DNA from 2 places in the Polaromonas sp. SP1 genome. Region 1 is predicted to be linked to the other one. Evidence: predicted binding sites of a transcription regulator. Region 1 holds the regulator's gene; the other holds the start of a gene.
What was found. The regulator NrdR, encoded in region 1, represses ribonucleotide reductase genes. The targets are predictions, from matches to a motif close to CACNANATNTNGTG.
Positions count from the first base shown of each region.

Region 2: DT070_RS02745 (ribonucleoside-diphosphate reductase subunit alpha) is a predicted target of NrdR. The motif match lies at 2,960-2,973, and genes of this name have one in related genera.

Region 1 is NZ_CP031013.1:4,276,944-4,292,861, forward strand. It holds gene DT070_RS20105 (DUF349 domain-containing protein) at 1-479, opposite strand, end outside; gene DT070_RS20110 (DUF748 domain-containing protein) at 665-4,774, opposite strand; gene DT070_RS20115 (lytic transglycosylase domain-containing protein) at 5,534-6,415, shown strand; ZMP/ZTP riboswitch at 6,531-6,660, shown strand; gene glyA (serine hydroxymethyltransferase) at 6,705-7,949, shown strand; gene nrdR (transcriptional regulator NrdR) at 8,059-8,508, shown strand; gene DT070_RS20130 (GspH/FimT family pseudopilin) at 8,586-9,233, shown strand; gene pilV (type IV pilus modification protein PilV) at 9,227-9,805, shown strand; gene DT070_RS20140 (PilW family protein) at 9,844-10,740, shown strand; gene DT070_RS20145 (PilX N-terminal domain-containing pilus assembly protein) at 10,727-11,275, shown strand; gene DT070_RS20150 (pilus assembly protein) at 11,272-14,985, shown strand; gene DT070_RS20155 (type IV pilin protein) at 15,027-15,512, shown strand; gene ribD (bifunctional diaminohydroxyphosphoribosylaminopyrimidine deaminase/5-amino-6-(5-phosphoribosylamino)uracil reductase RibD) at 15,555-15,918, shown strand, end outside.
Region 2 is NZ_CP031013.1:572,252-588,169, forward strand. It holds gene DT070_RS02730 (ATP-binding protein) at 1-648, shown strand, start outside; gene DT070_RS02735 (sigma-54 dependent transcriptional regulator) at 648-2,102, shown strand; gene ampD (1,6-anhydro-N-acetylmuramyl-L-alanine amidase AmpD) at 2,089-2,691, shown strand; gene DT070_RS02745 (ribonucleoside-diphosphate reductase subunit alpha) at 3,139-6,048, shown strand; gene DT070_RS02750 (ribonucleotide-diphosphate reductase subunit beta) at 6,182-7,414, shown strand; gene DT070_RS21675 (hypothetical protein) at 7,451-7,585, shown strand; gene DT070_RS02755 (histone H1-like DNA-binding protein) at 7,600-8,073, shown strand; gene DT070_RS02760 (DUF167 domain-containing protein) at 8,260-8,613, shown strand; gene DT070_RS02765 (carbohydrate kinase family protein) at 8,692-9,594, opposite strand; gene DT070_RS02770 (DUF3426 domain-containing protein) at 9,615-10,739, opposite strand; gene prmA (50S ribosomal protein L11 methyltransferase) at 10,807-11,697, opposite strand; gene accC (acetyl-CoA carboxylase biotin carboxylase subunit) at 11,841-13,190, opposite strand; gene accB (acetyl-CoA carboxylase biotin carboxyl carrier protein) at 13,233-13,688, opposite strand; gene DT070_RS02790 (TlpA disulfide reductase family protein) at 14,023-14,580, opposite strand; gene DT070_RS02795 (hypothetical protein) at 14,577-15,140, opposite strand; gene mpl (UDP-N-acetylmuramate:L-alanyl-gamma-D-glutamyl-meso-diaminopimelate ligase) at 15,431-15,918, shown strand, end outside.

The sequences.
Region 1 (15,918 bases):
GCCTCGCGCTGCACCTGGGTGCGGTGCTGCAGGTCTTCAATCGTCTTGACGCGGTCGGCCAGCTGGACCTTCAGGCCGGCCAGCGGCTCTTTGGACAGCGGCGCGCCGGCCTTGGCGGCATCACGCTGCCAGGCCAGGGCGTCGGCAAGGTTGAGCTTGGGCACGGCCAGCAGCGCCTGGGCTTTGTCGGCCCACTCGGCGGCCACGGCTTCCTGGCCCTTGCTGCGTTTGATCTCGTCGAGCTTTTCTTTCAGCGGCTTGGCGGCGCCCTTGTCGCGGTTGGCCAGGTCCTTGTAGACCTCGGCCATCTGCTCGGCCGAAGGCTCGGTGGCCAGCCAGGTGCGGATGCGCGCGGTGCGCTCGCCCGAGGTCGGCGCGGAAAACGCGCCGCCGGTCAGGCCGTCCAGCGGATGGGCTTCTGCCTGCTTGGTGGTGGGCGTTTTCACGGCGGGGGTTTCGGGTTTGGAAGATTTAAACATGGGAGCGCAAGGTCAAAAAATAAGTGCCGCCAGCCGCAAGGCTCCCCGGGAAATGGGGGACTTTGCAGGCGGCAGCGGGTGTTGGATTGGATGGGGGGCCGGCGCCGCAACCCGTGTTGCGCGCCCAGGCCCGAGGGCCCCATAAAAGCTTTATCAATAAAGCACTGACGCTATTTTCGCCTTTTTTAAGGCATCGCCAAATTCAGCTCTGCGCGAGGTGTCCATTTGGCCTCCGGCGGTATGGCTTTGGCGGCGCCCAGGAAGAGCCTTTCAGGAGGCAAATCACGCGACGCGAGGTAGTCTTTCACCGCCACACCGCGCTGCACCGCCAGCTCGCGCATGGCGCTGTCGTTGACCTGGATGTCGGCCAGCAGCAGTTTTTCCATCTCGGGCACGGGCAGGTCTTTGGCCAGGCCGACCAGGTTGCGCGGCTTGGGCATGTCGGCGCGTTTGTAGACCTCTTTGAGCAAGGCGGGGTATTCGTCCGCACCGATGCTGACGGCGGCGGCGGTGGTGCCGCCCTCCTTCACGGCCAGGCGGCGTTTTTCAGCGCGCACCAGCGAATCGAGCCGCGCGCGCTTGAAGCCGTCGCGCTCGGCCTCGACGCTGCTGGTGCCCACCACGGTGAGCTGCAGCGAGGGCCGCTCGGCCAGCGCCTTGGCGACTTTGTCGAGGCCAGCCTTGGCTTCGGGGCCCAGCTCGGCGCTGCCGGCGTTAAAGCCGACGGTGCTGAGTTCTTCACCGCCGCCGCCCAGCGCGCTGGCCAGCAGCGAGAACGGCGCGGTGATCGCCTTGACGATCACATTGATGATGACCTTGACGATGATGGGCCCGAGGCTGAACTGCGGGTCGTTGAGCGAGCCGCTGATCGGCAGGTCGATGTCGATCACGCCGTTGCGGTCGGCCAGCAAGGCGACGGCCAGCTTGACCGGCAGGCTGGCGGTGGAGCCCGGCACTTTCTCGCCGAAGGCCAACTGGTTGAGGATGACCTTGTTGGTGGCGGTGAGCCGGCCGTCGGGCAGCACCACATAACCCACGTCGACGCTGAGCTTGCCGCGGTTGATGCCGTAGCCCGAATACTTGACGGAGTACGGCGACAGCGGCGGCAGCTCGAGGTCGCGCACCTTGCCTTTGATGTCGAGCGCGAGCGGCTTGGCCAGCGGGTTGAGCTTGCCCAGGATTTCAAGCGAGGCCGTGCCCTCGGCCCGGCCGCGCAGTTCGAGGTCGGCCATGTTGGGCGCCACCGGCGCACCGCCGGCCGCAGCCGCAGGCGCCACCGACGAGAACGCGCTGAGCTTGCCGGTCAGCTCGGTCAGGTCGGCCGAATAATTGGGTTTGACAAAACGGTCTGAGAACAGCACCTTGCCGTTGATCAGGCTGATGGGGCCGAAGCTCACAACGGCGGGCGGCCCGCCGGATGCCGTCGCCGCCGGTGCAGCAGGGCTGATCGGTTGCGCGGAGGTTTGTGAGCCTTTTTGGCCTCCGGCCAAGGCAGCGCCTTGGGTGGCGGCTATCGTTTTTGTAGCATCGGCGGCCGGGGCCGCCGTGGCCGATGTCTCGGGTGCGTTGCCCTTGACCAGGTCCTGCAGGTTGATGCGGCCGTCGGGCATGACGATCACGCGCGCAAAAAAGTCGGTGAGCACCGTTTCCTTCACGTCCACGCGCGTGGCCTTGGCAGGCTCCAGCGCCACATGCAGGCCGCGCAGGTTCAGCGCTTTCCAGGCCAGCAGGTCCTCACTTGGCGCCAGCTTGTTGGCGCGGAATTCTTCCAGCGCCACATCGCCCGTGACCTGCGCCTGCGTGCCGGCCGGCAGCTGGCGGTAAGCAACGCGGCCCTTGAAGCTGGCGTCGGCGCGCAGCAGTTCGATGTTCAGGGTTTCGGCAAAGTAAGGCTCAAAGGCCTGCAGCGGCAGGCGGTCGACCACCAGCCGGCCCTGCGCCTGGATGGGTGCCAGGCCCAGGTTGCCATTGAAGTCGACCTTGCCGGGCTCGAAGCGGCCGGTGGCCAGGCGCAACGACGCCGTCAGCGGCATGGGCCTGGCAGCCTGCGCTTTGGAGGCCGGCCTGTCGTCCAGCAGCAAACCCGTGAGCTGGGCCTTGACGGCGCTGACCTCAAAGGCCACGGGCTTGGCGCCGGCCTTGTCAGAGAACGACATGGCCCCGCCGTCGAGCTGCACATCCTGCACGGCCACGGCCCATGAGGGTGCGGACGCACGGGTGGCGGCGTCGGTGGGCGGTGGGGGTACAGTGGCTGCGCCGCCCGGGGTTTTGCCGACCATCCAGCGCTCATACATCCAGCGTTTGTCGCTGCCGCGCTCGACGCGGGCTTTGGGCTGGGTCAGCTGCAATTTGGCGGCCTTGAAGGTCTGGCCGGTCAGGTCGATGTCGACCTGCGCCAGGTCCACCCGTTTGACGGAGACCAGCGAGACCTTGCCCTCGGCCAGTTGCACGTCGCTCAGGGCGACTTGCGGCGCGGTGACTTGCAGCGCCTGCGGTTTGTCGCCGCTGGGCGCCTGCCAGGTGATGCCCAGCTGGGCGTCGAGCTGGCCGTTGAGTGCGGGCAGCAAAAACTGGCCGATGTATTTGGCGGCCATGCCCAGCGGCCAGGAAGCCACGTTGGCGGTGACCTGCGCGGCCTGGTCGGTGGCGGTGCCGTTGAAGGTGAGGAGCGCGGGGGCCGCGGGGGCCTCTGGCACGGCGGGCTGGGCGGTCTTTTTAGCTGCGGGCTTGGCCGGCGCCGGCGCGGCGGCCGGCGGCTCCAGCCCCACCGAGCCGTCGAACTTCAGGGGCGCGCCGGCGGCAAAGGGGATGGCGATGGCCGAGGCGTTGAGCGCCAGGCCGGCCAGGCGGATGTCGGCGGGCGAGGCCAGGGTTTCGTCCAGCCAGTTCACCCGGCCGCCGCGTACCGCCACGCGGGCGACCTGCACTTTCCAGGGCGTGGCGGCGGGTGCTTTGGCGGGCGCTGCGGGGACGGGACTGCTGGCGGCGCCGCTTGCAGCCCCGGCCTGGCCTTGTGGATCATTTTGGCCTCCAGCCCTTTCTGTACCTTGGCCAGTAGCTCCTTTTTTGATAGCAACCGGCGCACCGGACGACGCCAGCAGGTTCAGCCGCCCTGCCCTGTCACGGGCCAGCGACAGCGTGGGCGCCGTGAGCTCCACCGCCGAAAGCTTGACGAACTGCTCGAGCGGACGAACGTCGTCCATGCTGACCTGCAGGCGGTCGAAAGCCAGCAGGTCGGGCCGGGCGGGCGGCGGGGTTTCGGCGGCGGCGGCGCGTTTGCCGGGGGACGCGGGCTTGGCCTGGACGGCCGCTGGCGCCGCCTGCGCGCTTAGCAGCCTGACTTTTTCCGCCGTCACCGTTCCGGAGATCCGCACCGAAGTCGCCGGGGTTTGCTCAAACGCGACCTTGGCGTCGGCATGCAGCACGGCGGCCTGCAGTTTCACCGGCAGGCTGGCCGGCCAATAACCGAGGTAGGGGCTCAGATCAAGGCCGCGCAACGTGAGCGTGGCATCGGTTTTGTGTGTCTGGGCAAAGGGCGTGCCTTCGGCGGCGGTGTCAAAACTGCTGCCGTTGAGCTTGAAAGCCAGGTGCGGCGAGGTCTTGATCTCGCGTTTGGACTTGAGGTTGCTCAGGAATGGCACCGACAGGCCCAGCTCGCGCAGTTCATGGGTTTTGCCGACGGACTGGTCGGTAAAGTCCATGCGCCCGCCGCTGACCACGATGTTATAGACCGCGAACTTCGGCGGGTCGCCGGCCGGCGGCGCGTCTTCGGGCGACTTCAAACGCTCAAGGATGTCGTCGATGTCGTATCGGCCGTCGCCCTGGTGCGTGAGAAAGACCACCGGTTCGTCGACCTGCACCGCGTCGGCCACCGGCGCAAAACGCAGCAGGGACTCGAGCTCTGCATCTATATATATGCGCTTGATGGAAAGCTGGGGGGTTTTCTGGGGAGAGGCCTGGGCAGAGGAGGCCTGGGAAGCCCTGGCAATCGCCAGGTCGCGCAGGGTCAGCTCCAGCGACCAGGGCTTGAAGTCGACCTCGCCCACCGTGACCTGCCGGCCCAGCTTTTCAGAGGCGATCTTCTCGACTTGCGACTTCAGGATGGACGGCACGGCCGCATAAGCCAGCGCCCAGACCAGCAGCAGGATCCCGACCGCCCAGGCCGCGCGCCGCCGCCAGAGCGGCGACCGGGCCACGGCGGCCCCCCTGGCCGGCAGTGACTTGCCGATTTCGCGCCAATCGGCCTCGCGCCAGTTGAACTCCCGCCATTTATTCTTCAAATCTTTGATTGCCATAGGCGTCGAGTTTTTAGCGCCGGGGCCGATAGGTCAATGATTTATTTGAAAAAGACGGTCAATCAAAGGGCATTAAAAAGCGGTTGCGCCAAAAGAAAAACCCCGGGCAGCGAGGCCGACCGGGGTTGACGGCGGGCGTTTATGCTCATGCCGTCTGGTTTCCGCAAAGAAGAGATGAATCGTCCTCAGTGCGATGAAAGCAAGTGATTGCTTCCAGGTTTACCGGGGTTGGTTACCCGATTGAATGCGTGAATGAACACGCAATTGCAGGTTAACCCTGCGCCGATCCAGAGGCAAGACCATCTTTTCAATCACAGTCCCGGCGGTGATTGCCTTTGCCTTTTAAGCTGCGGACCTCCGCAGGCGTCCCACACCAAGAGCCGAATCTGGCCTACATCCGGTCCCGCAATCCGCCGATCCAGGCTTTTTTACAAAGAACTTAACTTAGAGCTTGGTCTCAAAAAGGGGCCGTAACTATCTTGATTCTGGGCGTTTCTGCCAGGAACCAAGGTTTTTATTCGTCTTTTTAATATAAAGAATCAATTTGTTATTATTGACAGGTTATTAACGAGACCCATAGAATCCGGCCAGTCCCACAACAACCTAGGGACAACCCGAATCCGCTGCCCTATTCATCACGAAGCCGGCAACGTCAAACAGGGGGTCAACAACACCCCACAAGGCATGCCTTGGTTTGATGGCGACCCAATCAAAGCCTGCCTGGCCCCCAAAGGGCCTGCAAGCGTAGAAAGGAGTGCTATGACAGCGCTAGGACAATTCAGCCTCGAGGCACACCTGAAAAGTGTGCGCAACGGTATCTCCACCGTTGCCGATGACATCGCCCAGGGCTTTTTCGAGATCACCCACAACAGCTTCGCCCTCCTGGGCCTGGCCGTCGTGTTCGCGGTGATCACACTGACTGCCCGGCCCGACTTGCGTCAGGCCGGTGAATTCAAGCTCATGACCTGGCTGCAAGAGCGCCAGGAAGCGGCCATCGGCTTTACCGAGCCGGCCGCCATTGAGCGCGCCACGGCGTCCAACCCGAAAGACCTGCCCGCCCAACAGGCGGCAGTGGCTTACTGGCTGAGCAAAAAATACGGCGTCGCGCCCGAGCCGCTGAGCGTGCTGGTGGCCGAAGCCTTCGAGATCGGCCAGAAAGCCAAGCTGGACCCCACCCTGATCCTGGCCATCATGGCGATCGAGTCGGGCTTCAACCCGTTCGCGCAAAGCCCGGTCGGCGCCCAGGGCCTGATGCAGGTCATGACCAAGGTGCACCACGACAAGTACGACAACTTCGGCGGTAAGCTGGCGGCGTTTGACCCGGTGACCAACCTGCGCGTCGGCGTCAAGGTGCTGCAGGAATGCATCGCCCGCGCCGGCTCCGTCGAAGGCGGCCTCAAATACTATGTGGGCGCTGCCAACATGGAAGACGACGGCGGCTACGCCGGCAAGGTGATGGGTGAACACGCCCGCCTGCTGGCTGTGGTGGCGTCTGCCTCCAAGCGCGGCACGCCTTCGCCGTTCTTTGGTACGCCTCCCGGTACGTCGCGCCCTGTGCCGGCCTCCTTGCCGGCCAAACCGGACGCACTGGAAGCCGACGGCAAAACGCCGGAAAAAGTGGCGCTGCTGAACCAGTCCTGATTCGGTTGCCTCCACGCCAAAAAGCCGGGCCGCTGCCAGCGCCCCGGCTTTTTGCTTTCAGGGCTGCCGGCAAACAACCCCGGCACGGCGGGTTTTCGGCGCCCTCAGTTACACTAGCAAGGTGCGCGACTGGCGATAGGCTCAAGGTTTTTACAACCATTGGAGCTGACGTGGGACACCACTGGGAAGCGCACCGCTGAAAGCCGTTGGGCCCAAGCGTTCAGCCGTTCGCCTGGGCAGCCCTTGTTTCATTCATTGAAGAGCAGGGACCACGTCTTTAAGGACTGCCATGTACCACCGCAACATCCTGGTTGAACAAACCGATCCCGAAATCTTCGCCGCCATCCAGGCCGAAAACGCCCGGCAAGAGCACCACATCGAGCTGATCGCCAGCGAAAACTACGCCTCGCCCGCCGTCATGGCCGCGCAGGGCTCGCAGCTCACCAACAAATACGCCGAAGGCTACCCCGGCCGCCGCTACTACGGCGGCTGCGAACACGTCGACGTGGCCGAGCAACTGGCCATCGACCGCATCAAGGCCATCTTCGGCGCCGAAGCCGCCAACGTGCAGGCCCATTGCGGCGCCTCGGCCAACGAAGCCGTCTTCCTGGCCTTCCTCAAGCCCGGCGACACCATCATGGGCATGAGCCTGGCCGAAGGCGGCCACCTGACGCACGGCATGGCGCTAAACATGAGCGGCAAGTGGTTCAACGTCGTCTCCTACGGCCTGAACGACAAGGAAGAGATCGACTACGACGCGATGGAGCGAAAGGCCCACGAGACCAAGCCCAAACTGATCATCGCGGGCGCTTCGGCCTACAGCCTGCGCATCGATTTCGAACGCTTCGCCAAGGTGGCCAAGGCCGTCGGCGCGATCTTCATGGTCGACATCGCCCACTACGCCGGCCTGGTGGCCGCGGGCGTGTACCCCAACCCGGTGCCGCATGCCGACATCGTCACCTCGACCACGCACAAGAGCCTGCGCGGCCCGCGCGGCGGCATCATCCTGATGAAGGCCGAGCACGAAAAAGCCATTAACAGCGCCATCTTCCCCGGCCTGCAAGGCGGCCCGCTGATGCACGTCATTGCCGCAAAGGCCGTGGCGTTCAAGGAAGCCATGACGCCGGAGTTCAAGACCTACCAGCAGCAAGTCGTCAAGAACGCCCAAATCGTGGCCGACACCCTGACGCAGCGCGGCCTGCGCATCGTCAGCGGCCGCACCGAAAGCCACGTCATGCTGGTTGACCTGCGCGCCAAGGGCATCACCGGCAAGGAAGCCGAAGCCGTGCTGGGCAGCGCCCACATGACGATCAACAAGAACGCCATCCCGAACGACCCGGAAAAGCCGATGGTCACCAGCGGCGTGCGCATCGGCACCCCGGCCATGACGACACGCGGCTTCAAGGACGAAGAAGCCCGCGCCACCGCCAACCTGATCGCCGACGTGCTGGACAACCCGCGCGACGCGGCCAACATTGAAGCGGTCCGCGCCAAGGTTCACGCGCTCACGAGCCGCTTCCCGGTCTACCGCTGAGCATGACGGACGGCGCAGTCGCTATGATTTTTATAGCTGACTGCGTACGTCCTGATTGGGCTGGAGGCGGATTTGGTCAATTTTCGTCACTACACACAGGGCCCAATCCATGAAATGCCCTTTCTGCGGCCACCTTGAAACCCAGGTTGTCGAAACCCGGGTCTCCGAAGATGCCGACTTCATACGCCGCCGCCGCCAGTGCGGCGCGTGTGAAAAGCGCTTCACCACCTACGAGCGGCCCGACGTCACCTTCCCGTCCATCGTCAAGAAAGACGGCCGGCGCATCGAATACAAGCGCACCAAAGTGCTGGCCTCGCTGAACCTGGCGCTGCGCAAGCGCCCGGTCAGCACCGAGCAGGTCGACTCGGCGATCGAGCGCATCGAGGAAAAACTGCTGAGCCTGGGCCTGCGGGAGGTTGCCTCCAACCGCATCGGCGAGCTCGTCATGCGCGAGCTCAGAAAGCTCGACAAAGTCGCCTATGTGCGCTTTGCCAGCGTCTACCGCAGTTTTGAAGACATCGACGAGTTCAAGACGCTGGTGGATGAGGTGAGACGCTAGCTTACCGTTCGTCACGCAGACCTGACCGGACGTCGAATACCGCAGGCGGGACCGCCGGCGCATGCTCACAATTGCGCATGTTCGAAAATCTGTCGATCACCGGCCCTGCCGCTTTTCACCCCCAACAGCCCTGGCGCGCCATGAGGCGGATTCAGCGAGGCTTCACCCTCATTGAATTACTGGTCGTTATCGCCATCATCGCGATCCTGGCGACCCTCGCGGCGCCCTCGTTCCTGGGCCTGCTTGCCAACGCGTCCATCACCCGGGCAACCAACGGGTTTATTTCGGATACCCGCTACGCCCGCGGTGAAGCCATGCGGCGCGGGAAAAGCGTGACGATTTGCAGGACCGCCGACTACACCGCAGCCAGCCCGGTATGCTCCGCCGGTGACGGCGCGGCCGTCGGCGGCTGGATGGAAGGGTGGGTGGTGTTCCTCGACAGCAACGGTAACGGCAGCTTTGACGCTGCGACCGATATTGTGCTGCGTGCCCAGGAGCCCGTGGCCCGTATCGGAGACTTTTTCGCAGTCGGTGTCTCCACGCCCACGGCCGTCGCCACCGGCAACCGCATCATTTATGACGGCACTGGACGCGCCATCGGCCAGTCGGGCCGGTGGCTGGTGCATGCCTCGGGCTCGTTCGCCACCAACGCCAAATACACCCGCACCTTGTGCATGAACGCCGTGGGCCGGGTCAAGGTCCAGACAGGGGACGTCGCATGCTAGGCTCCATCAAGAACCTTCCTTCTTCGCGAGGAAGCCAACAAGGCTCGTCGCTGCTGGAAGTCCTTATTTCCATCTTGCTGATGTCCTTCGGGATGCTGGCACTTGCAGGCATGCAGGCCTACTCGGTCGCGGCGCAAAAGAACGCGGCCAACCGTGCGATCGCAAGCGCTTTGGCCACGGAGCTGGCGGAGGTGGTCAGGCTCAACCCTAACGGCCTGTCTGCCGGCAACTATGACGTCGCCTTGATGACTACCGGCAACCCCCCGGCGCTTGCGCCTTGCGCCTTTCCCAACTGTACAACCCCTGCGATGCTGGCGGCCGCGGACTTGACGGCCTTCCAGAGCCGGGTTCGCGCCCTGTTGCCGCAGGGCGGCGTTGAGTTGATCCGGCCCGGCGCCAGCGCAACCCAGGCCAACATCTGGATTGTTTGGGAAGAAGCCGGCGTACTGAATAACACCCGCACAGTCAGCGGGGTCGACCAGTCCGCTGAATTGACGAGTGATAACTGCTCGGACAACGCCAAAGCCCTGGCCACGCTGCCACGCTGCTTTTACATGAAGGTGCAGTTATGACTTCACCCGCACAAGGCCGCCCACAGCAGCCCCCTCGCATGCCAGGCTCAAGATCCGCCGCAACAAGGCAGTCAGGCTTCACACTGATCGAGCTGCTGATCTCCATGACACTGGGCATGGTGATCATCGGGGCGCTGGTGGTCATGTACGTTTCGGGCAGCACAGCCACGCGAAACGCGCAGGCGCAGGGCCAGATGAACGAGGATGCGCAGATGGCGCTCAGCGTTTTTACCCAGGAGCTGCGCCAGGCGGGGTATAACCCCACGCGCGCCGGCGGCGCCAAGAATGACCTGGGGCAAGCAGGCTGGAACCTGTTCGCCTGCAACACGGGTTTCACGGACGCCACTGTTGCCAACATAAGCGCCCTGACCTGCGCTGCAGGCGGCGGTTTCGCATTGGCCGTAGCCTACGAAGGGGACCTCAACAGCGGGAAAAACACCTCCACCGGCCTGCCGATGGACTGCATCGGCAACGGTGTAGGTGCCGCGGGCGCTGCTTTCTACACCATGCAATCGCGCCTCGCCATCACGAACAACACGCTGACCTGCCGCGGAAGCGGCAACCTGGCGCAATCACAGGTGCTGGCCGAAAACATCGAAAGTGCGACGGTGAATTTTGCCCTCACCGAGCCTGCAGTTCCCAACAGCCAGAATGTGCGCGGCTACCTGACCGCCTCCGGCATCGCTGCGCCCACGGACGTAGGCTTGGCGGCGCTGTCTGTGCTGGATCGCTGGAACAAGGTGGTCGCAGCGCAAGTCTGCATAGTGGTCAGGAGCGAAGACCCCGTACTCGGGGACCTGGGCACTGCGGCCACCAAGCCAAGCTATCAAAACTGCGCAGGTGCCAACGTCGATATCGCCGACGGCAGGCTGCGCCGCGCTTACCGCACCACGGTGCTGCTGCGCAACCATGGAGTAGGTTATGTCAATCCCTGAGCCGCGCCAATCCGCGAAGCTGCACGGTCAACAGGGCGTGGTGTTGATCGTAGCCCTCATCATGCTGATGATTCTTACGGTTCTGGCCAGTATCTCGATCCGCGGCGCCTCGTCGACTGAGCAGGTGGCCAACCAGAGCCGCCAGCAGGCACTGGCCCGGCAGACCGCAGAAGCAGCCTTGCGCTTCTGCGAACAGCAGGTCCAGCTTTTTGCCATCAATCCCGCCACCGGCTTCGCACCCGAGGCGGCCCCCCTGGGCGCCGGGACACCCTATTCCTGGCAAACCATGGCCAACTGGGACACCATGACGCCGACGGCCAACCTCAAGACGGTCGCGGTCGCCTCGTCCGGCGATGCGGGGACCAAGTTGTATTTCACCCGCCAGCCCGAGTGCATGGCGCAGTATCTGACCCCCGCCGATACCAAAGTTTTTGTGACAACCGCCAGGGGCTTCGGCCCTGAAGTCGGCGCGAAAGACGGAAGCGCACCCAGAGGCACAGAGGTGTGGCTTCAATCCGTAATTACCATGAAATGATGCTCGACCCGAGCATGAAAGGCCTGGCCATGAAGTTTTCCATTATGCGTGGCGTTGCGTTTTACGCGGCTGCACTGATTGCAGCGGACAGTGCTTTCGCAGTCGTTGCGCAGGAGCCGCTGCTCTCCAAGACCGTGAACGTCAGGCCCAACATCGCGCTGGTGCTCGATACCTCCGGCTCCATGGACTGGGAATGCGTCTATGCCAAGCATGTCGCCAACGCATTGGTCACCGAATCGCCGAACTCCACCAGCATACCGGGCTTCCATGTGGATTGCATTAGCAGCAGCGACCCGCGCCAAAGCTCTCCTGTCAACAACCTGCTGTTCTATAACCCGAAAAAGGTCTATAGCCCGGGGTACTCAGGCGGCGTGCAGCAGGCCAATGCGGCTGTCGGTAACTCCTCGGTCGTGGAGCTGTACCTTCCGAAAGCGGGCAAGGACCCCACCACCTACACCACCTCCGCTGCCATCAAGAACACGGCGGACTACAACTTCTACGAGGTGACAACCAACAAATTCAAGCTGAACGGTGCCAATACATCCGGCAACAGCAACCCATTTGGGCCCCACAACGGCAGCCGCACCGACTGCGCCGCGGCCACCTGCACTTTCAACGAAGAGCGCCAGAACATCGCGAACTGGCGCGCTTATCACATAGACCGCATCAAGTCGGCAAAAACGGGTTTGGCCGGGGCATTTGCCGACCAGTCCGACAACTTCCGCCTGGCCTATGGGGACATCAACGGCTCGCCCAACACCATGACCGATTTTGGCGTGGCCAAAAGCGCTTTTTTCTCCTGGCTTGACGCCCGCACGCCCAATGGCGGAACACCGCTGCGCGGTGCATTGGACAGGGCCGGCAAGTACTACCAGAACACTGCCAATAGCGGCCCCTGGGGATCCAAGCCCTGGTCGCCCCCCACCGGAGAAACACCGGCCAGCCATTTGTCCTGCCGGCGCTCCTTTACCTTGCTGATCACGGACGGTTTTTACACGGATGCGGCCCCCACGGGCATAGGCGATGTCGACGGCACCGTGGGGCCGGCATATACCCATGCGCTGGACGCCACCAAGAAATATCAGTACAAGCCAACCGAAAAAACCGACGTACGGACCAAAGGCAAACCGGACAAGGTGAGCGGCACGGGCGGTGTCGCGGATACGCTGGCGGATATTGCACTGAAGTACTGGGTCACCGACCTTCGCACCGATCTTGCCAACGACTTTGGCAATGGCGACGCCAATGACCCTCCGTTCTGGCAAAACATGACCAGCTACATGGTCAGCTTTGGTGCCCCCGGCAAAATGACCGATGCGGAAGTGGCAAGCGCCAAGGCCGGCACACTGGCGTGGGTTACGCCGACGCTTAATACCGTCACAACGATTGACGACATGCGCCACGCGGCGCACAACGGCGGCGGCGGCTTCCTCACGGTGACCGATGCGGATCAATTCACGAAAGACCTGGGCAGTGTGATTGGCAGTATCGCGAGCCAGCAGTTCTCACAGGCCGGTGTGGCGGCGTCTGCCGTGACCCTGACGGCGGGCACCAAGAAATTTATCCCCTACTACACCAGCGGCACGTGGTGGGGCAACGTGCAAATGAAAAACGTGAGCACCGACACCGTGGCATGGCAAGTCATTGCCACCGATGGCAATGGTCAGCCCACCGGCGTCACCACGCTGCCGGCACCAGCTTCCCGCAACATCTTCGTATGGACGGATGCAACCAAGCAAGGCCTGCCCTTCACCTACGCCAACATCAACACGGCGGCCAACACCCTCAAGGGCACCAACGCCAACATGCAGATGAGCAATGCGGTGACCTCCGACGTGGTGGATTACCTGCGCGGCGTGCGTACCCTGGAAGGCAATGGCATGAGAAAACGGCCGGCAGTCCTGGGTGACATCGTCAATTCGATACCCACTTACATCAGGAACAATACCAACCCGCAGTATGAGAAGCTTCCGGTTTCCACCCCGGGCTTGCCGGACTACCCTGCCTACCTGAACGCCAAGGCGGCACGCAACGAAGGGGTGCTGTTTGTCGGCGCCAATGATGGCATGGTGCACGGCTTCGGCGAAGGATTTGGCGCCAGCGCTGGCGGCCGAGAAGTCTTTGCATATGTTCCGCGTTCCGTCCTCGGGAAACTCGAGGTGCTGACCACTGAGGGCTATACATTTGCCCACAACTACACGGCTGACGGCCCGCTGACAGAAGTCGACGCCTATGTGACAACCCCCAACCTGACCGGCGGAGGCTCTTCGACGGGATGGCGTAACCTGGTCGTGGGCACCACCGGCGCCGGAGCCAAATCCGTCTTTGCGCTGAACGTCACTGACCCCCTCAACATGAACGGCAAGGCGGTTCTGTGGGAAATCAATGCGGATCCGGCATTTCCCGTGATGCCGGGAAACTCCACGACTTCATTCGCAGAATTGGGCACTGTCCTGAGCTCGCCCCAAAGCGGTATTACGGTCAGCGGTGACTGGGTAACCATCTTCGGCAACGGCTATGACAGCAAGTCCGCAAAAGCCAGCCTCTTCATCGTTGAAACCGGCACAGGCAAACTGCTGAAGGAAATCAAGACCGATAACACGCTCGCCAACGGACTTGGCGGCGTGCGTCTGGTTTACAACGACAAGCGGCAGATCATCGGCGCCTATGCAGGCGACCTGAAAGGCCGGCTGTGGAAATTTGACCTGAGCAGCGCAAGCTCCACCGCGTGGGGTTTGGGCAACGGCGGCGTGGCGCTGTTCACCGCACTGAGCGGCAGCACCGCTTTGCCTATCACCGCCGCTCCGGCCGTCGTTGAGAGGACGGATCAGCCCAGCTTCAAGCCCAGCTATGTAGTGACCGTAGCCACCGGCAAGTTGTTTGAAGCCGGAGACCCCGCCGTGACAACACCGGCTCAGGTCGTGTATGGCCTTTGGGACCGCAAGCCCTTCGGCTCCACGGGGAGCGACACCATTGCCGATTCACAACTCGAGCCCATTAAACAAACCTTCGTCACGGGTGGCATTGATCCAAATACCGGCGAAACAATCAATGGCGGCGGTGCCACCAAGGTCGCCTCCATTACTTTTGTCAACCCTGCAGTCACCACCCTTGACTGGTCGATCCGGCGCGGCTGGAAGTTGACTCAGGATGCGTTTACCGGCCAACGCACCATCTATCCGGTGTACATGCAGGACGAAGTGGTCAAAATCGATACGGTTGCGCCCGGGCCCAGTGCCTCGAGTTGCCTCGCCTCGACCAGCAATGCAATGACATTCGCGATCAATCCACTCACGGGCGCTTGCCGCGCGGGCGGTACGCTGGATACCAATGGGGATGGAAAGATCGACGAGAAAGACGCGAACGTTTGCGCATACACCTCGCCTGCGGATGGTATCGACGTTGTTCTTGTCATCCTGAATTCTTTGGGTGAGGACACCGGCCTTAGAAGCGTTCAGAATGCCAGCGGCTCCATCACGATTCGCACCAAGGGCGCGCCCCCTCCGCAGAACTGCACCAACCCGGTGTATGCGGCGGCCCATGTGGAGGAATGCGGCAGTTGCGCCGACGCGGCATACGCTGCGGCACATGAGAGCGAATGCAAGCTCCCCAATTGCAGCAGCGCCGCATACCGGGCAGCCAATCCGGGCGCCTGCCCAGGCTCGGTCCTGAACCGTTCGTGGCGCCAGCTCTTTCCGCGCGCTAATTGAAAATAAGTTTGAAAATCGCTGCTTTTACCAAGAGATCATTCATGATGACCACATCGAACAAAAACGGCGGCTCGGCGGGCTTCACGCTGATTGAGATCATGATCGTGGTGGCGATTGTCGGCCTGCTGGCCGCGATCGCCCTGCCGTCCTACCAGAGCTATATAGCACGCGGCAACCGCGCCGCGGCGCGGGTGGCGCTCTCGCAAGCTGCCCAATACATGCAGCGCTTCTACGCCGCCAACGACCGCTACGACGCCGACCGCACGGGTACCCAGACAATCTGGGCCACCATGCCGCCCACTTTCATGAAGGCGCCCGCAGATGGCACCGCGCTCTATGAAATCTCCAACACCGGCACCAATCCGAGCACTGCTACCGCGAGCACGTTCACGCTTATCATGCGTCCTGTGTCCACAGCCAGCATGGTCAATGACAAGTGCGGCGGATTCACCCTGACGCAGGCGGGTGTCAAAGGCATCACCGCCGCAGCCCCGACCGCCGCCTTGATCGCGGAATGCTGGCGTTAAAACGATAGGCCCCGTCCCCCGATGTGGCCGCAGCGGGGAACCATGCAACAGCCCATCCACAAAGCCTCCACTCCCGAATTTATTCAAGCAGCCCTGCAGGCTGCGGCCAACGCACCCCACAGCGCATCGCCCAATCCGCGCATAGGGTGTGTCCTGGTCTCGGCCGACGGGCAAGCCATAGGGCTGGGCCACACACAACAGGCCGGCGGCCCGCATGCGGAAATCATGGCGCTGCGCGATGCAGCGGCCCGAGGCCATTCCACGGAAGGCGCTACGGCCTTCGTCACGCTGGAGCCCTGCTCCCACCATGGGCGTACGGGCCCCTGCTGCGACGCCTTGATTGCCGCGGGCATTCGCAAGGTTGTCGCCTCCATGGCGGACCCCAACCCCCTGGTTTCCGGCCAAG
Region 2 (15,918 bases), 800 kb from region 1:
GCCAACGCGCTGCTCGAGGAAGACCTGCAGGACGCAGGGCACCGCCAGCTCACCGCCATGGTCAGGCAAAACGCGCAGCGCCTGGCCAAAATTGTCGACGAGGTGCTGAATATCTCCAGGGCCCAGGCGCAACTGCCGCTGGCAGAGGCGACTGCCCTGGCGCTGGATGAAACCGTCCAAAAAATCGCCACCGACTGGGGTACCCAAACCGCCGCATCGCAGCGAATGCGCATCACGACAGACTCGGGCAACGCCGTCGTGTGCTTTGAGCCCGAACACCTGCGGCGCCTGATGGTCAATTTGCTGGACAACGCCTTGCGCTATGCCGGCACCTCCGTCCGCTCCATCGAGGTGAGTACCCAGGTCGTTTCACCGGGGCAGGCGTTCCTGTCGGTATGGAGCGACGGGCAGCCGCTGGAGCAAACCGTCCAGACCCATCTCTTCGAGCCGTTTTTCTCTTCGGAAAGCCGCTCCAGCGGATTGGGCCTCTATATTTGCCGCGAACTGTGCGAGCGCTACGGCGCGCTTATCGGCTACCAGCGCGTACAACGCGCCGGCACCGAGGGCAATGAATTCTTCGTCATGTTCAGGCCGACCTCCCCCGCTTTAAACACGCCGCCGCCTTCTTTTGCCACAATGCCCACCTAATGAGCACGCAAGCCCCCGCCGCCCAGCAAGCCCGCATCCTCGTCATTGACGACGAGCCGGACCTGCGCACCCTCTACGAGCTGACGCTGCTCAGGGAAGGCTATCGGGTGGAAGCTGCCGGCGACCTGCAGCAGGCCCGCCAGCAACTGAGTGAAAACCGCTTCGACGCGGTCATCACCGACATGCGCCTGCCGGACGGCCTGGGCCTCGAATTGCTGCGCGACCTGGTGACCCAGCAGCGGCCGGAGCGCTGCGTGGTCATCACGGCGCACGGTTCTGCCGAAAATGCGGTCGAAGCGCTGAAGGCCGGCGCTTTTGACTACCTCACCAAGCCGGTCGACCTCAAACAGTTTCGCAGCGTCGTCGCCTCGGCCGTGCAGGGCGCGCGGCAGCCCGCTGCTGCCGCCAAGGCCGAACGCAATGGCGCGGAACCGGGTATCGCCCCCCTCGCGATCCCGCTGCCCGTAGCCGCCGATGCGCCTTTGATACTGCAAAAACTGGTCGGTGAATCGGCCGTCATGCGCGCCGTGAAATCGCGCATCGTCAAGGTGGCGGGCAGCATGGCGCCGGTTTTGATCCAGGGAGAATCGGGCACCGGCAAGGAACTGGTCGCGCGAGCGGTGCACGGCTGCAGCCACCGGGCGGCAGGCCCTTTTGTGGCAGTCAACTGCAGCGCCATCCCCGAGAACCTTCTCGAAGCGGAGTTCTTCGGCGCGCGCAAAGGGGCGTACACCGGATCGGCACAGGACCGGCAGGGCTACTTCCAGGCGGCCAAAGGCGGCACCCTGTTTCTCGATGAGATCGGCGACCTGCCGCTGGCCATGCAATCCAAGCTGTTGCGGGCCATCCAGGAGCGAACGGTGCGCCCGCTGGGCTCCCCGCACGAAGATGCCGTCGATGTGCGCATCGTCAGCGCCACCCACAAGGACCTGTCCGCCGGCGTAGAGCAAGGCACCTTCCGCCAGGACCTGTATTACCGGCTCAACGTGATCGAGATTCTTGTGCCCGCCCTGCGCGAGCGCCGGGAAGACCTGCCCGCTCTGTGCAAGGCACTGCTTTCAAGAATCTGCCAGGAGTCCGGCTTCGGCATGCCCGAGCTGACGGACGCCGTGATGGAACAACTGCGCGCGCGGCCCTTCAACGGCAATGTGCGGGAGCTTGAAAACACCCTGCACCGGGCGGTGGCGCTCGGCGACGGCAGCGAGCTTCACTTCGATGCGCCGGCGGAAGAGCACGTCTCGGTTCCCGAGAACCTGCAGGATTACCTGGACGGGCAGGAAAGAAACATTCTTACCAAGGTATTGCTGGAAACCGGCTTTAACCGCACCGCCGCAGCCAGCCGGCTGGGCCTGACGCTTCGCCAGATCCGCTACCGGATTGCCCGCCTGAACATCGTGACGCCGGGCAGCGACGACCCCGCCGACGGACTCGACCCTGCCGATGACCCCGCCTGAGCCCGGCGGCGCACCCGCCTCACAGCCCCTGTGGCAAAACGGCTGGTACCGGTACGCGCGGGCACTGGCTTCGCCCAATTTCGGCCCGCGGCCCGAAGGCGCGCAGATCGACCTGATCGTCATCCACTCCATCAGCCTGCCGCCCGGCGAGTTCGGCAACGGCAACGTCCAGCGCCTGTTCACCAATGAACTCGACTGGGAGGCGCATGCTTACTTCCAGGGCATTCGCGGCTTGCAGGTCTCATCGCATTTTTTCATTGCCCGCGACGGTGCCTTGTGGCAGTTTGTCGGCTGCAACGACCGGGCGTGGCATGCCGGCGAGTCCAGCTACCGCGGACGCGGCAACTGCAATGACGACTCCATCGGCATTGAGCTGGAGGGGCTGGAAGGCAATCTCTTTGAGGGCCCCCAATATGAAACCCTGGCCGGACTGTGCGCCGGGCTTCTTCAGGCCTATCCCATTGCCCACATTGCCGGGCATGAGCATATTGCGCCGGGCCGCAAGCTGGATCCGGGACCGGGCTTCGACTGGCCTTTGCTGCAAGACGCACTGGCATTGCCTGCTAGGTGTTTTCCCGAAATTATTTGAACGGCCCGCCGCGCGCACCACACCATCAGGGTGCATTTTGTGGCGCAAAAATTTGCGGTACTTTTACCGTTTCAATGCCGGCCGGTGCCGCCGGCCCAAAGCACGCGCAAAGCCGCGCCAGCGCTTTGTCCATGAGGCGCAAGCGTGATTTCATGAGGGCTTGGCGAGCATCAACGCGCTCTCCGATGCTTGATTGAGGTGCACAAGCACGGCACAAAAAAGCACCTGAAAAAGCCACAAAACGTAACAGCGAATTCAGAGGGCGATACACTACCTGTAGTGGCTTGTATTCCCTTGGTACCCTAGGTATAGTGTCTAAGCCCTAATTCAGTTTTGACGTAATTCGGGCCCAGCGCCGCAGGGAACCGTTCATTGCCCTTGAACAACCCCGGCAAATTTGGATGCCCCGGACAGCACGTCAGACAGTCATAAAACAAAGAGGAACTCATGCAAACAGCACAACACGCGGTGCCAGCAACGTCCAGCGTTCTGGCAGGCAATCCCGCAGCAGGCGACACCAACGCACAATCCAACCCCCTCGCCCATTACCAGATCATTCGCCGCAATGGCGGCGTGGTGCCGTTTGAGCCCAACAAGATTGCCGTGGCCATGATGAAGGCCTTCCTGGCGGTTCACGGCACGCAGGGCGCCGCATCGGCCAGCGTGCGCGAAACGGTGGACGGCCTGACCCAGGCGGTCATTCGCGCCCTGATGCGTTCGCGCCCGGGCGGCGGCACCTTTCATATAGAAGACGTGCAGGACCAGGTCGAACTCGGCCTGATGCGCGGCGGCCACCACGAAATCGCCCGCGCCTACGTGCTGTACCGCGAAAAGCGCACGCAGGAGCGCGCACGCCAGCCCCAAACCACCGCACCCGCAGCGCCCCTGATCCATGTGACCGACCGCGGCAACCGCGTCGCGCTCGATGTGCGCAACCTGCAGGCGCTGATTGAGGCGTCCTGCGCCAACCTGGGCGCCGACGTCAAACCCGACCCCATCGTTGCGGAAACCATGCGCAACCTGTACGACGGCGTTCCCATTGACGAGGTCTACAAGGCTTCCATCCTGGCAGCGCGTACCCTGATTGAAAAAGACCCCGACTACACCTACGCTACCGCGCGCCTCTTGATGCACACCATCCGCCGCGAAGTGCTGGGCGAGGAAGTCAACCAGGCCGACATGGCGATCCGTTACGCCGAATACTTCCCCCAGTTCATCGCCAAGGGCGTGCAAAACGAGCTGCTCGACGAAAAACTGCAGCAGTTCGACCTGGCCCGCCTGGGCGCCGCGCTCAAGCCCGAGCGCGACCTGAAGTTCGACTACCTCGGCCTGCAGACCCTGTTTGACCGCTACTTCCTGCACGTGCGCAAGCAGCGCATCGAGCTGCCGCAGGCTTTCTTCATGCGCGTGGCCATGGGCCTGTCGCTCAACGAGATCAACCGCGAAGAGCGCGCGATCGAGTTCTACGAAATCCTGTCGTCCTTCGACTTCATGTCGAGCACGCCGACCCTGTTCAATGCCGGCACGCTGCGCTCGCAGTTGTCGTCCTGCTACCTGACGACCGTCGCCGACGACCTGGGCGGCATCTACGACGCCATCAAGGAAAACGCCCTGCTGTCCAAATTTGCCGGCGGCCTGGGCAACGACTGGACGCCCGTTCGCGCCCTGGGCGCCCATATCAAGGGCACCAACGGCGAATCGCAAGGCGTCGTGCCTTTCCTCAAGGTCGTCAACGACACGGCAGTGGCGGTCAACCAGGGCGGCAAGCGCAAGGGCGCCGTCTGCGCCTACCTGGAAACCTGGCACCTGGATATCGAGGAGTTCCTCGAGCTGCGCAAGAACACCGGCGACGACCGCCGCCGCACGCACGACATGAACACCGCCAACTGGATCCCCGACCTCTTCATGCGCCGCGTGATGGAAAAGGGCACCTGGACACTGTTCTCGCCGTCCGACACGCCTGACCTGCACGACAAGTTCGGCAAGGACTTCGAGAAAATCTACACCGCCTACGAGGCCAAAGCCGAGCGCGGCGAGATCAAGCCCTCCCGCAAGCTGCAGGCCACCGACATGTGGCGCAAGATGCTGTCGATGCTGTTTGAAACCGGCCATCCCTGGATCACTTTCAAGGACGCCTGCAACGTGCGCTCGCCGCAGCAGCACACCGGCGTCGTGCACTCGTCCAACCTGTGCACCGAGATCACGCTGAACACCAGCGACACCGAAACCGCCGTGTGCAACCTCGGATCGGTCAACCTCGTGCAGCATTTGAAGGACGGCGCGGTCGACCACGAAAAGCTCAAGAAAACCATCACCACGGCCATGCGCATGCTGGACAACGTGATCGACATCAACTACTACGCCGTCAAGAAGGCCCGCGACTCCAACATGCGCCACCGTCCCGTGGGCCTGGGCATCATGGGCTTCCAGGACTGCCTGTATGAACTGCGCGTGCCTTACGCCTCGCAGGAAGCCGTCGAGTTCGCCGACAAGTCCATGGAAGCCGTCTGCTACCACGCTTACTGGGCCTCCACCGAGCTGGCCAAAGAGCGCGGCAAGTACGCCAGCTACAAGGGCTCGCTCTGGGACAAGGGCGTCCTGCCCCTGGACACGCTGGACATGCTGGCCGAGCAACGCGGCGGCTACGTCGAAGTCGACCGTTCCGCCACGCTGGACTGGGAAGCCCTGCGCAAGAAGATCGCCAAAGACGGCATGCGCAACTCCAACTGCGTCGCCATCGCCCCGACGGCCACGATTTCCAACATCATCGGCGTGGACGCCTGCATCGAGCCCTGCTTCGGCAACCTCTCGGTCAAGTCCAACCTGTCCGGCGAATTCACGGTCATCAACCACTACCTGGTGCGCGACCTCAAGCGCCTGAACCTGTGGGACGACGTGATGGTGGTGGACCTGAAGCACTTTGACGGATCGCTGCGCCCCATCGACCGCGTGCCGCAAGACGTCAAGGCGCTGTACGCCACGGCGTTTGAAATTGAGACCTCCTGGATTGTCGAAGCCGCAGCGCGCCGCCAGAAATGGATCGACCAGGCCCAATCGCTCAATATCTATATGGCGGGTGCCTCGGGCAAGAAGCTCGATGACACCTACAAGCTGGCCTGGTTGCGCGGCCTGAAGACCACCTACTACCTGCGCACGCAGAGCGCGACGCACGCCGAGAAATCAACCGTGACCGCAGGCAAGATGAACTCGGTTTCTTCCAGCACGGCCACCGCAAGCAGCGGCATGAGCGCGCTCGAAGCGGCTGCTGCCGCAGCGCAAGCGCAGATGAATGCAACGCCGGCAACCGACATCAAGTTCTGCGCGATCGATGACCCGGGATGCGAGGCCTGCCAGTAAAAAAACTTTGAATCGCGCAGTCACCCGGCCGCGCGATTCGATGTATATGAGCAACACAATTTTGTAGCGATGTGAATGAACACTTTTCATTTTGTATCGCTGCTTTCATAATCCCAAAGTATTGGAAACCTCTATGTTGACCTGGGACGAAGAAGTCAAACCATCTTTGCAAACATCTCATAACAGCGGCACGCCCGAAGGCCGCTCGATGGAACTTCCGCCTCTTTCTTTGAACCCCGCCGGGCAACCCCAAGCGCAAGTGCGCATGCTCAACGACGGCGCGTTCACACCCGCACCCGCTGCCATCTCTTCTACCCCTTCTGCTCCTGCAGCAGAACCCGCCAAGGCGCAGCGCGTCAAGGCCTCCGACAAGCGCATCATCAACGGCCAGACCGACGTCAACCAGCTGGTGCCCTTCAAATACAAATGGGCCTGGGAAAAATACCTCGCCACCTGCGCCAACCACTGGATGCCGCAGGAAGTGAACATGACGCGCGACATCGCGCTCTGGAAAGACCCGAACGGCCTGACCGAAGACGAGCGCCGCCTGGTCAAGCGCAACCTGGGTTTCTTTGTCACGGCCGATTCGCTGGCCGCCAACAACATCGTGCTGGGCACCTACCGCCACATCACGGCGCCCGAGTGCCGCCAGTTCCTGCTGCGCCAGGCATTCGAAGAAGCCATCCACACCCACGCTTACCAGTACATCACCGAGTCGCTGGGCCTGGACGAAGCCGAGATCTTCAACGCCTACAACGAAGTCCAGTCCATCAAGGACAAGGACCAGTTCCTGATCCCTTTCATTGAAGTCATCTCCAACCCCCACTTCAAGACCGGTACGCCCGAAGCCGACCAGACGCTGCTCAAGTCGCTGATCGTGTTTGCCTGCCTGATGGAGGGTTTGTTCTTCTATGTGGGCTTCACGCAGATTCTTGCGCTGGGCCGCCAGAACAAGATGACCGGCGCCGCCGAGCAATACCAGTACATCCTGCGCGACGAGTCGATGCACTGCAACTTCGGCATCGACCTGATCAACCAGCTGAAGCTGGAAAACCCCCATCTCTGGACCGCAGAGTTCAAGGCCGAGATCAAGGCCTTGTTCATGAAAGCCGTCGAACTGGAATACCGCTACGCCGAAGACACCATGCCGCGCGGCGTGCTCGGCCTCAATGCCTCCATGTTCAAAGGCTACCTCCGCTACATTGCCAATCGCCGCGCCACGCAGATCGGACTTGAAACTCTCTTCCCCAACGAGGAGAATCCGTTCCCGTGGATGAGCGAAATGATCGACCTGAAGAAAGAGCGCAACTTCTTTGAAACCCGTGTGATCGAGTACCAGTCCGGTGGTGCACTTTCCTGGGATTGATTGAAAAACGCCCGAACAATGATTTTAAGAATTGCAATGACCAATGACGCTGCCGAAGAGCACGCGTTGGGCTTTGCTCCTGTGTTCGCGGCGCTGGGACCGGTTTATCCGGGGCCCAACGCCGTGAATCGCTTTACGTACTCCAACCGTGAAGTGCTCTTTGCAACGTGATCAAGGAGAAAACTATGGCAACTGCGAAAAAAACTGCGGCTAAAAAAGCTGCTCCAAAGAAAGCCCCTGCTAAAAAAGTAGCGGCTAAGAAGGCTCCTGCGAAAAAAGCAGCAGCGAAAAAAGCTCCGGCTAAAAAAGCTCCAGCGAAAAAAGTAGCGGCCAAGAAGCCAGCTGCGAAAAAATCGCCAGCGAAAAAGCCAGCAGCCAAGAAGGTAGCGGCCAAGAAGCCAGCGGCGAAGAAAGCCGCAGCTAAAAAGCCAGCAGCCAAGAAGGCCGCGAAAAAGGTAGCGAAGAAACCAGCGGCCAAGAAAGCCGCTGCGAAAAAGCCTGCCGCCAAGAAAGCAGCGAAAAAGCCCGCTGCGAAGAAAGCCGCGAAAAAACCTGCTGCCAAAGCTGCCAAAGCACCTGCTGTAGCGGCTGCCCCTGCGGCTCAGACAACCCTGAACCCGCAAGCTGCCTGGCCGTTTCCAACAGCCAGCAAGCCGTAAGCAGTAAGGTATTTCTGCTTGGAGCCCGATATCGAAAGATGTCGGGCTTTTTTCATTGCCGGGCCGCCCCAAAATGAAAAGCGCCCCCTCAGGGGGCAGCGAGCACACGAAGTGAGGGAGCGTGGGGTTATTTTTCATGCCCGTGCAGTTTTCACAGCTGCCCGGCCTCTTCACATACCCGCCGCCATGAACATACCCCCTGCACCACCCGACCTGCCCTTCATGCGCACGGAAAAGAACGGCGATGTGCTGCTGGACGTGCACGTCGTGCCGAATGCCGCCAGAACCCAAGCCATGGGACTGCATGGTGAGGCCGGAGATCTGGCGCTGCGCCTGCGGCTGCAGGCGCCTCCCGTAGACGGCAAAGCCAACCAGGCGCTGGTGAAGTGGTTGGCCGGTTGCCTGGGTGTACCCCAACAGGCGGTCACGCTGGCGCGCGGCGAGACCTCCAGGCGCAAGCAGCTGCGCGTGCAAGCTTTGGCGGCAAGCCAGGCCACATGGGATGAATTGGTGAAGGCTGCGGGCAGGCCCGCGCCATAAGGACGCAATCAGCAAACGGGCAGCGCAGCGGTTAAATTGCTATTAATTTAATAGCTATAACCCAAGGTACGGATTGGGCTAGGCAGCGATTTGTTCAGCAGTCAGGGTGTAATTCTGGCCGCCGCGCGTGGCGATCTTGAGCGCACCCACCCGGTTACCCAGCGCGGCGCAACGCGCCAGCGACCAGCCCTGCTCCAGGCCAAACAGCAGTGCGCCGCGAAAGGCATCGCCACAGCCGGTCGGATCGACCACTTCTGTGGCCTTCACAGGCGGTACCAGCGTTTTTTCGCCGGCCACCCAGACTTCGCAGCCCTCGGCGCCCAGCGTCACCACCAGGCCCTCCACCCTGCGCGACAACTCGGCGCACGACAGACCCGTGCGGTCGCAAAGCATTTTGGCTTCGTAATCATTGACCGTCACCCAGGTCGCCAGCTCGACAAAATGCGCCAGCTCCTTGCCGTCAAACATGGGCAGGCCCTGGCCCGGGTCAAACACAAAAGGAATGCCGGCCGCCTTGAACTGTTCTGCGTGCTGAAGCATCGCGTCGCGGCCATCGGGAGCAATGATGCCCAGCTTGATGTCGCTGCGGGCCTCGATGCGGGTCACATGGGCCTGCATCATCGCGCCGGGGTGGAAGGCCGTGATCTGGTTGTTGTCGCGGTCGGTCATGATCATGGCTTGCGCGGTGTAGGTATCGCCGACCTGGCGGACGAACTCGGTGCTGACGCCCAGGGTTTTCATGCGTTCCACATACTCGGCGCCGTCGGTGCCGACGGTGGCCATGGGCAGCGGTTTGCCGCCGAGCTGGCGCAGGCTGTAGGCAATGTTGCCGGCGCAGCCGCCGAACTCACGGCGCAGGGCCGGCACCAGGAAAGACACATTGAGGATGTGCAACTGGTCGGGCAGGATCTGCTCGGAAAAGCGCCCCTCAAAAGTCATGATGGTGTCAAACGCCAGGGAGCCACAGATAACAGCAGACATTCAGTTCTCTCTCGTATCAATCAGGGATAAAAAGCCAGGACGCGGTAGCCGGCAACCCGCAAGGGGCCGCCGGGCGCAGGGGAAGGGGAAGAAGATGCCGAAGCAGGCGCCGGCGCAGCCGCGTCGCCGGAGACTTTCATGACGACCACACCCGCCAGGTCCGACTGTGCGGCCAGCGTAGCGCTTTTGGCGCCAAACTGCGCCGGCGTGAGGATGCGGCGCACGATGGCCTGGTCCTGTGTGTCGGTCAGCGTGACTTCCAGCGACGGCATTTCAAGCACCACCACGCCGGTGTTCTTGAGGGTAAAACTGAGCCGGTAGGCGTCGGGGCCGAGACGGTTGAAACTGGAACTGTCGATCACCAGCGCCTCGATATGGCGGGGCGCGCGTATCTGGCACTGCAGCGGGCCGCAAATCGCCTGGAGCGCCGGAACCAGGCGCGGCTCCAGCGCCGCCAGCGTGTCCCGCTGCTGCACGCCCCATTGCAGCACCAGGGCCGCCAGCAGCAACAAGGACAGCAAAGCCAGCGACCAGCGTGTCGACGCCTTCTTCCAGAAGGCCTTGCGCCGCGCATCCCGCACAAAAGAAACATCGTGCTCCACGCGTATGCGCGAGTCCGGCATGCCGGAGTCCACATCCGAGAAAAGGAAGCTTGAATCGTCTTCGGGCGTTGGCCGCACCATGGCCGGCTGCCGGGGCAGCGGCGCCGGGGGCAGCGAATCATCATCGAGCTCCACCGGATCCAGCTGGCGTTCCTGCTGCGCCCGCTTCCAGCGCACGGGGTCAAAGTCGGCGGCGCTGTCCTGGGCTTCAACGGGTCCGGCCCGCATGGGCCGCTGCGGCGCCCTGTCGGCAAACGACCGGGCAGGTGCCCAGTCATCGGGGTGAAGGCCTGCAGGCTCTGTGTCGGCGGTGGCTTGCGGGGTGGAAGGAGGGCCGGGTTCCGGCAGTGGCTGCGGCGCGGTGTCGGCCAGCGGGGCGGATGACGTTGCCAGCGACGACATATCGCGGGGCAGCAGATGGGCCGAAGCGTCAAAGACTTCGGCGCAATGCCCGCATCGCACCCAGCCCTGCGAGACTTTGAGTTGATCGGTCACGACTTTGAACATCGTGCCGCATGCGGGGCAGCGCGTAATCAGGCTCATTTAGCGCTGTATTGTAGGGGTGCAGGCCGCTGCTGACGGCCCGTGGCGAGCTGGAGCGCGGGAATGCCTAAAAGGCCGCGGTCATCAGGATCCAGCCCTCTTGCGTGTCATGCACGGTGAGCCGGCAGTAAGGCGCATAGGCCTCCTTGAGCTCTTCGGCCTGGCGGTCAAGAATGCCGGCCAGCACCAGGTGCCCGCCTTTGTCGACATGCGAACACAGCAGCGGCGCCAGCACCTTGAGCGGCGTGGCAAGGATGTTGGCCAGCACCGTCTGGTACTTGCCGGTGGCCTTCTCGGGCAGACCTGCCTTGAGCACCACGTGGTTGGCCTCGGCATTGGCCCAGGTCGACTCGACGGCGGCCTGATCGATATCGACAGCGTCGATGTCGGTTGCGCCGAACTTCGCCGCGCCAATGGCCAGAATGCCCGAGCCGCAGCCGTAGTCCAGGACACGGCCGAGATCTTTGCCGGCGGAACCCTGGCCCGCGATCCAGCGCAGGCACATGCGCGTGGTGGGATGGGTTCCGGTGCCAAACGCCAGGCCCGGATCCAGGCGAATCAGCTGTTTGGCCTCTGCGGGCGGCTCATGCCAGGTCGGCACGATCCAGAATTCGGGCGTGATGTCGACCGGCGCGAACTGCGATTGCGTCAGTCGCACCCAGTCCTGGTCGGGCACCGGCTGAATGGCCACCACCCGGCAACCGGCGAAAAAATCTTGCGCCGCCAGCACGCCGGCGGCGTCACGCGCCAGGGCTTCGGTGGCAAACAGCGACACGATGCGCGAGCGCTCCCAGCCCGCCTTGGGCGGCGGCATGTCCGGCTCGCCAAACAGCGCCTGCTCCGCCGGCGTCTGCGCATCGGCATCTTCCACCGACACGCTGAGCGCATCCAGCGCGTCCAGCGCCTCGCTCAGGATTTCGACTTCGTCGACGGGGGTCAGCAGGATCAGTTCAAACATGGTTTATTGCCTCGCAGGAAGCTCTACGCCGAGGAGCACGGTATTCAATTCCAGCATGAGCCGCGGAACCGGCTTTGCCGGGCCGCAGGGCGGGCGGCCCCCTCGGGGGGCAGCGACCCACACGAAGTGGGGGAGCGTGGGGGCTAACGTTCTCGCTTGGACAGCCACTCTTCGAGGTAATGAATATTCGTGCCGCCGTCCATGAACTTGGCATCCACCATCAGCTCGCGGTGCAGCGGGATGTTGGTGTTGATGCCTTCGACCACGGTCTCGGCCAGCGCCGTGCTCATGCGGGCCAGCGCCTGCTCGCGCGTGTCGCCGTGCACGATGATCTTGCCGATCATCGAGTCGTAGTTGGGCGGCACGAAGTAGTTGGCGTAAATATGCGAGTCCACCCGCACGCCCGGCCCGCCCGGCGTGTGCCAGGTCGTGATGCGGCCCGGCGAAGGGACAAACTTGTACGGGTCTTCCGCGTTGATGCGGCATTCGATCGAATGGCCCTTGAGCTCGATGTCGCGCTGGGCGAAAGGCAGCTTTTCACCGGCGGCCACCATGATCTGGGTGCGCACGATGTCCACGCCGGTGATCCACTCGGTGACCGGGTGCTCCACCTGCACGCGGGTGTTCATCTCGATGAAGTAGAACTCGCCGTTTTCGTAGAGGAACTCAAAGGTGCCCGCGCCGCGGTAGCCGATCTTCTTGACGGCGGCGACGCAACGCTCGCCGATGCGCTCGATCAGCTTGCGCGGAATGCCGGGCGCTGGCGCTTCTTCAATGACTTTCTGGTGGCGCCGCTGCATGGAGCAGTCGCGCTCGCCCAGCCAGACCGCGTTTTTGTGCTGGTCGGCCAGGATCTGGATTTCGATGTGCCGCGGGTTCTGGAGAAACTTCTCCATGTAGACCTCGGGGTTGCCGAAAGCCGCGCCGGCTTCGGCCTTGGTGGTCTGCACCGCGTGCAGCAAGGCCGCCTCGGTGTGCACCACACGCATGCCTCGCCCGCCGCCGCCGCCCGCCGCCTTGATGATGACGGGGTAGCCGATCTGTTTGGCGGTGCGCTTGATGAAGACCGCGTCGTCGGGCAATGCGCCTTCGGAGCCGGGCACGCAGGGCACGCCGGCCTTGATCATGGTTTGCTTGGCCGAAACCTTGTCGCCCATGATGCGGATGGATTCGGGCGTGGGGCCGATGAACTTGAAGCCGCTTTTTTCTACCCGTTCGGCGAAGTCGGCGTTTTCGCTCAGGAAGCCGTAGCCGGGGTGAATCGCTTCAGCATCCGTCACCTCGGCGGCCGAGATGATGGCCGGCATGTTGAGGTAGCTGTCTTTGGAGGGCGCCGGGCCGATGCAGACCGACTCGTCCGCCAGCTTGATGTATTTCGCCTCGCGGTCGGCCTCGGAATAGACCATCACGGCCTTGACGCCGAGTTCGCGGCAGGCGCGCTGGATGCGCAACGCGATCTCTCCGCGGTTGGCGATCAGTATTTTCTTGAACATGCGTCGGTAAGCCTGGTTTGAAAAAGGGGGCGAAGCGCCCGCTTACTCAATGATGAAGAGCGGTTGGCCGTATTCGACAGCCTGGCCGTTTTCCGAAAGAATCTTGGTGACCGTGCCGGATTTGTCGGCTTCGATCTCGTTGAGGATCTTCATGGCCTCGATGATGCAGATGGTCTCGCCTTCCTTGACGACGCTGCCCAGTTCGACAAAAGGCTTGGCGCCGGGGCTGGCGGAGCGGTAGAAGGTGCCCACCATGGGCGACTTGACGGCATGGCCGGCCGGTGCGGCGGGGGCGGCTTCAGCCACCGGGGCAGCGGGGGCGCCTGCTGCGGGGGCCGCAGCGGGAGCTGCTACCATGGCAACCGGCTGCTGCATCACGAGCGGGGCGCCGCTGGACTTGACGATACGCACCTTGCCTTCGGCTTCGGTGATTTCCAGTTCAGACACGTTGGACTCCGAAACGAGGTCGATCAGGGTCTTGAGTTTTCTTAAATCCATGGGTTCTCTCCAACGACGGTAGATGCTGGCGCGAGGGTTTCAGCGCAGCGTCTGAATAAAAGCGTGGAAACCGGGCAAGCGCATCGCCAACACCGATCTCTCTTCTTTTTTCATTTACTTCCTGCTTTTGTGCCCTAAAGCACTTATCAGTTTATTACTGCAGGCACCAACCAGGTGGCCGGGCCTGTGAGAGCGCAGAGTGTACATCAAGCTGGAGGGCCTCCCAAGCCCCTGACGGCAACCCTGGCAGACCATTAGTAAGCGCCTATACCGCGGCTGTTCGGTGCAGCTCGCAGCGCGTTCCCGTCAGTTAGACCAAAGATACCAGCAACAGCTATTTCAGCTTGGCCCAAAGCGCCAGTTCTTCGGGCAAGACCTGGCCGATCTTGCGGTGAAGCAGCTCGCCGGTGGCGCTGAACACCACCGTAAAAGGCAGGCTGCCGGCGAGGTTGCCCAGCGATTTGCTGAGCTCGGTGCCGCCCATCCCGGCCATGCCGACCGGAAAATGCAGCGGTGTCGCTTTCAGCCAGTCCCTCACCTTGCTGGGCTGGTCGACCGCCAAACCGACGATTTGAATGTTTTTATCGCGGTTTTCCTGGTAGAAGTAATCCAGTAAAGGCAACTCCTCCACGCACGGCGGGCACCAGGTCGCCCAGAAATTGACCAGCAGGAGCTTGCCCCGAAAACTGCTCATGGACAGGTTTTTGCCGTCGGGCGTGTCGAAATTCAGGCTCCAGAAGGCGTCGGTCGCGCTGCCCGCCGTGCCGCCGGGAGCCTTGGCCACGACCTTTTCATCCACCGCGTGGGGCTGGAATTTCCACCAGGCGACGCCCGCGCCGGCCAGGCCGGCCACAACGGCGGTGCCGCCATAAAGCATGTTTCTGCGATTCACGAGTTCTCGGCTCCGGGTTGGGGGGACAGCAATTTTTGCACGGCGGCCAGGTCGCCTCGGGGGCTGCGGCCTTTGGTGTCGGGCCTCAGGGCGCCGCGCAGGTCGTCATGGTCATACACCATCAGGTGCACACCCACGGTTTCGTTTAGAGGTTTGCACACACTTCGCAAACTGAGCGCTTCCACGCTGTCGCCGGTAAAACCGGTGACGGTGCGCGGCTCGTAGTCCACATTGTGCTCAATCAGCGCGATCTCGGCCGATTTGGGGTCGTCGCAAAAAAGCTGGATATAGATATCAGACAGCCGGGTGGCCGTGCCGTGCCAGACGGCGCCTCCCAGATAGGGCCGGAACTGCGCCAGCCGCTCCATCCAGGTCAAGGCCAGCTCACGCAGCGCGGTCAGCTCGGCCGGCTGGGTGTCGGCGCAGAACAGCGCGATGTATTCACGCACCGCGTCTTCCAGCTCGTCGTTGCCCGGCAACTCGGTGCGCGCGGGCAGCGCCATCTGCTTGACGGCGCGGCGTTTGGCCGGGCCGTACTCCAGCCCTTCTTCCACGACCATGGCGGCGGCCGTGGCGGCGATTTCGGATTTGAGGGTGTGTGGGGTCAAGGTCGGCTGGCGTGGGCCAGTGATAGGAGTGAAGCAGATGCGGGCGAAACGATTGTGCCCGGGTTAGGCCACCGTTGCGGCCTAAAGTTCACGGCAAACAGCTGAAGGCGTGGTTGCTATGAAATCAGGAGCTAAAAGCCAAGGCAGCACCTGGGCCGGAGGCCTTTTTTACTTGAAACCCCCGGGAGCCGGAGGAGCCCCGGCCTGCCGGGCGGCAAAACGCCCTGCCTAGAATACGGGCCATGCACATACATATTCTGGGAATCTGCGGCACTTTCATGGGCGGCCTGGCCGCCCTGGCGCGGGAGGCGGGGCACAAAGTCACGGGTTGCGACACCGGCGTCTACCCGCCCATGAGCGACCAGCTGCGGGCCCTGGGCATTGAACTGATCGAAGGCTATAGCGCCGACCAGATGGCGTTTGAGCCCGATGTGTTTGTGATCGGCAACGTCGTGTCACGGGCCCGCCAGCCGGACGGCAGCCCACGGTATCCATTGATGGAAGCCATCCTCAACAGCGGCAAGCCCTACACGAGCGGTCCGCAGTGGCTGTCTGGCCACGTGTTGCACCACCCAACCCACCACGCCACCGGCCCGCGCCATGTGCTGGCCGTGGCCGGCACGCACGGCAAGACCACCACGACCGCCATGCTGACCTGGATCCTGGAGCAGGCCGGCCTCAAGCCGGGTTTTCTGGTGGGCGGCGTGCCGCTGAACTTCGGCGTGTCGGC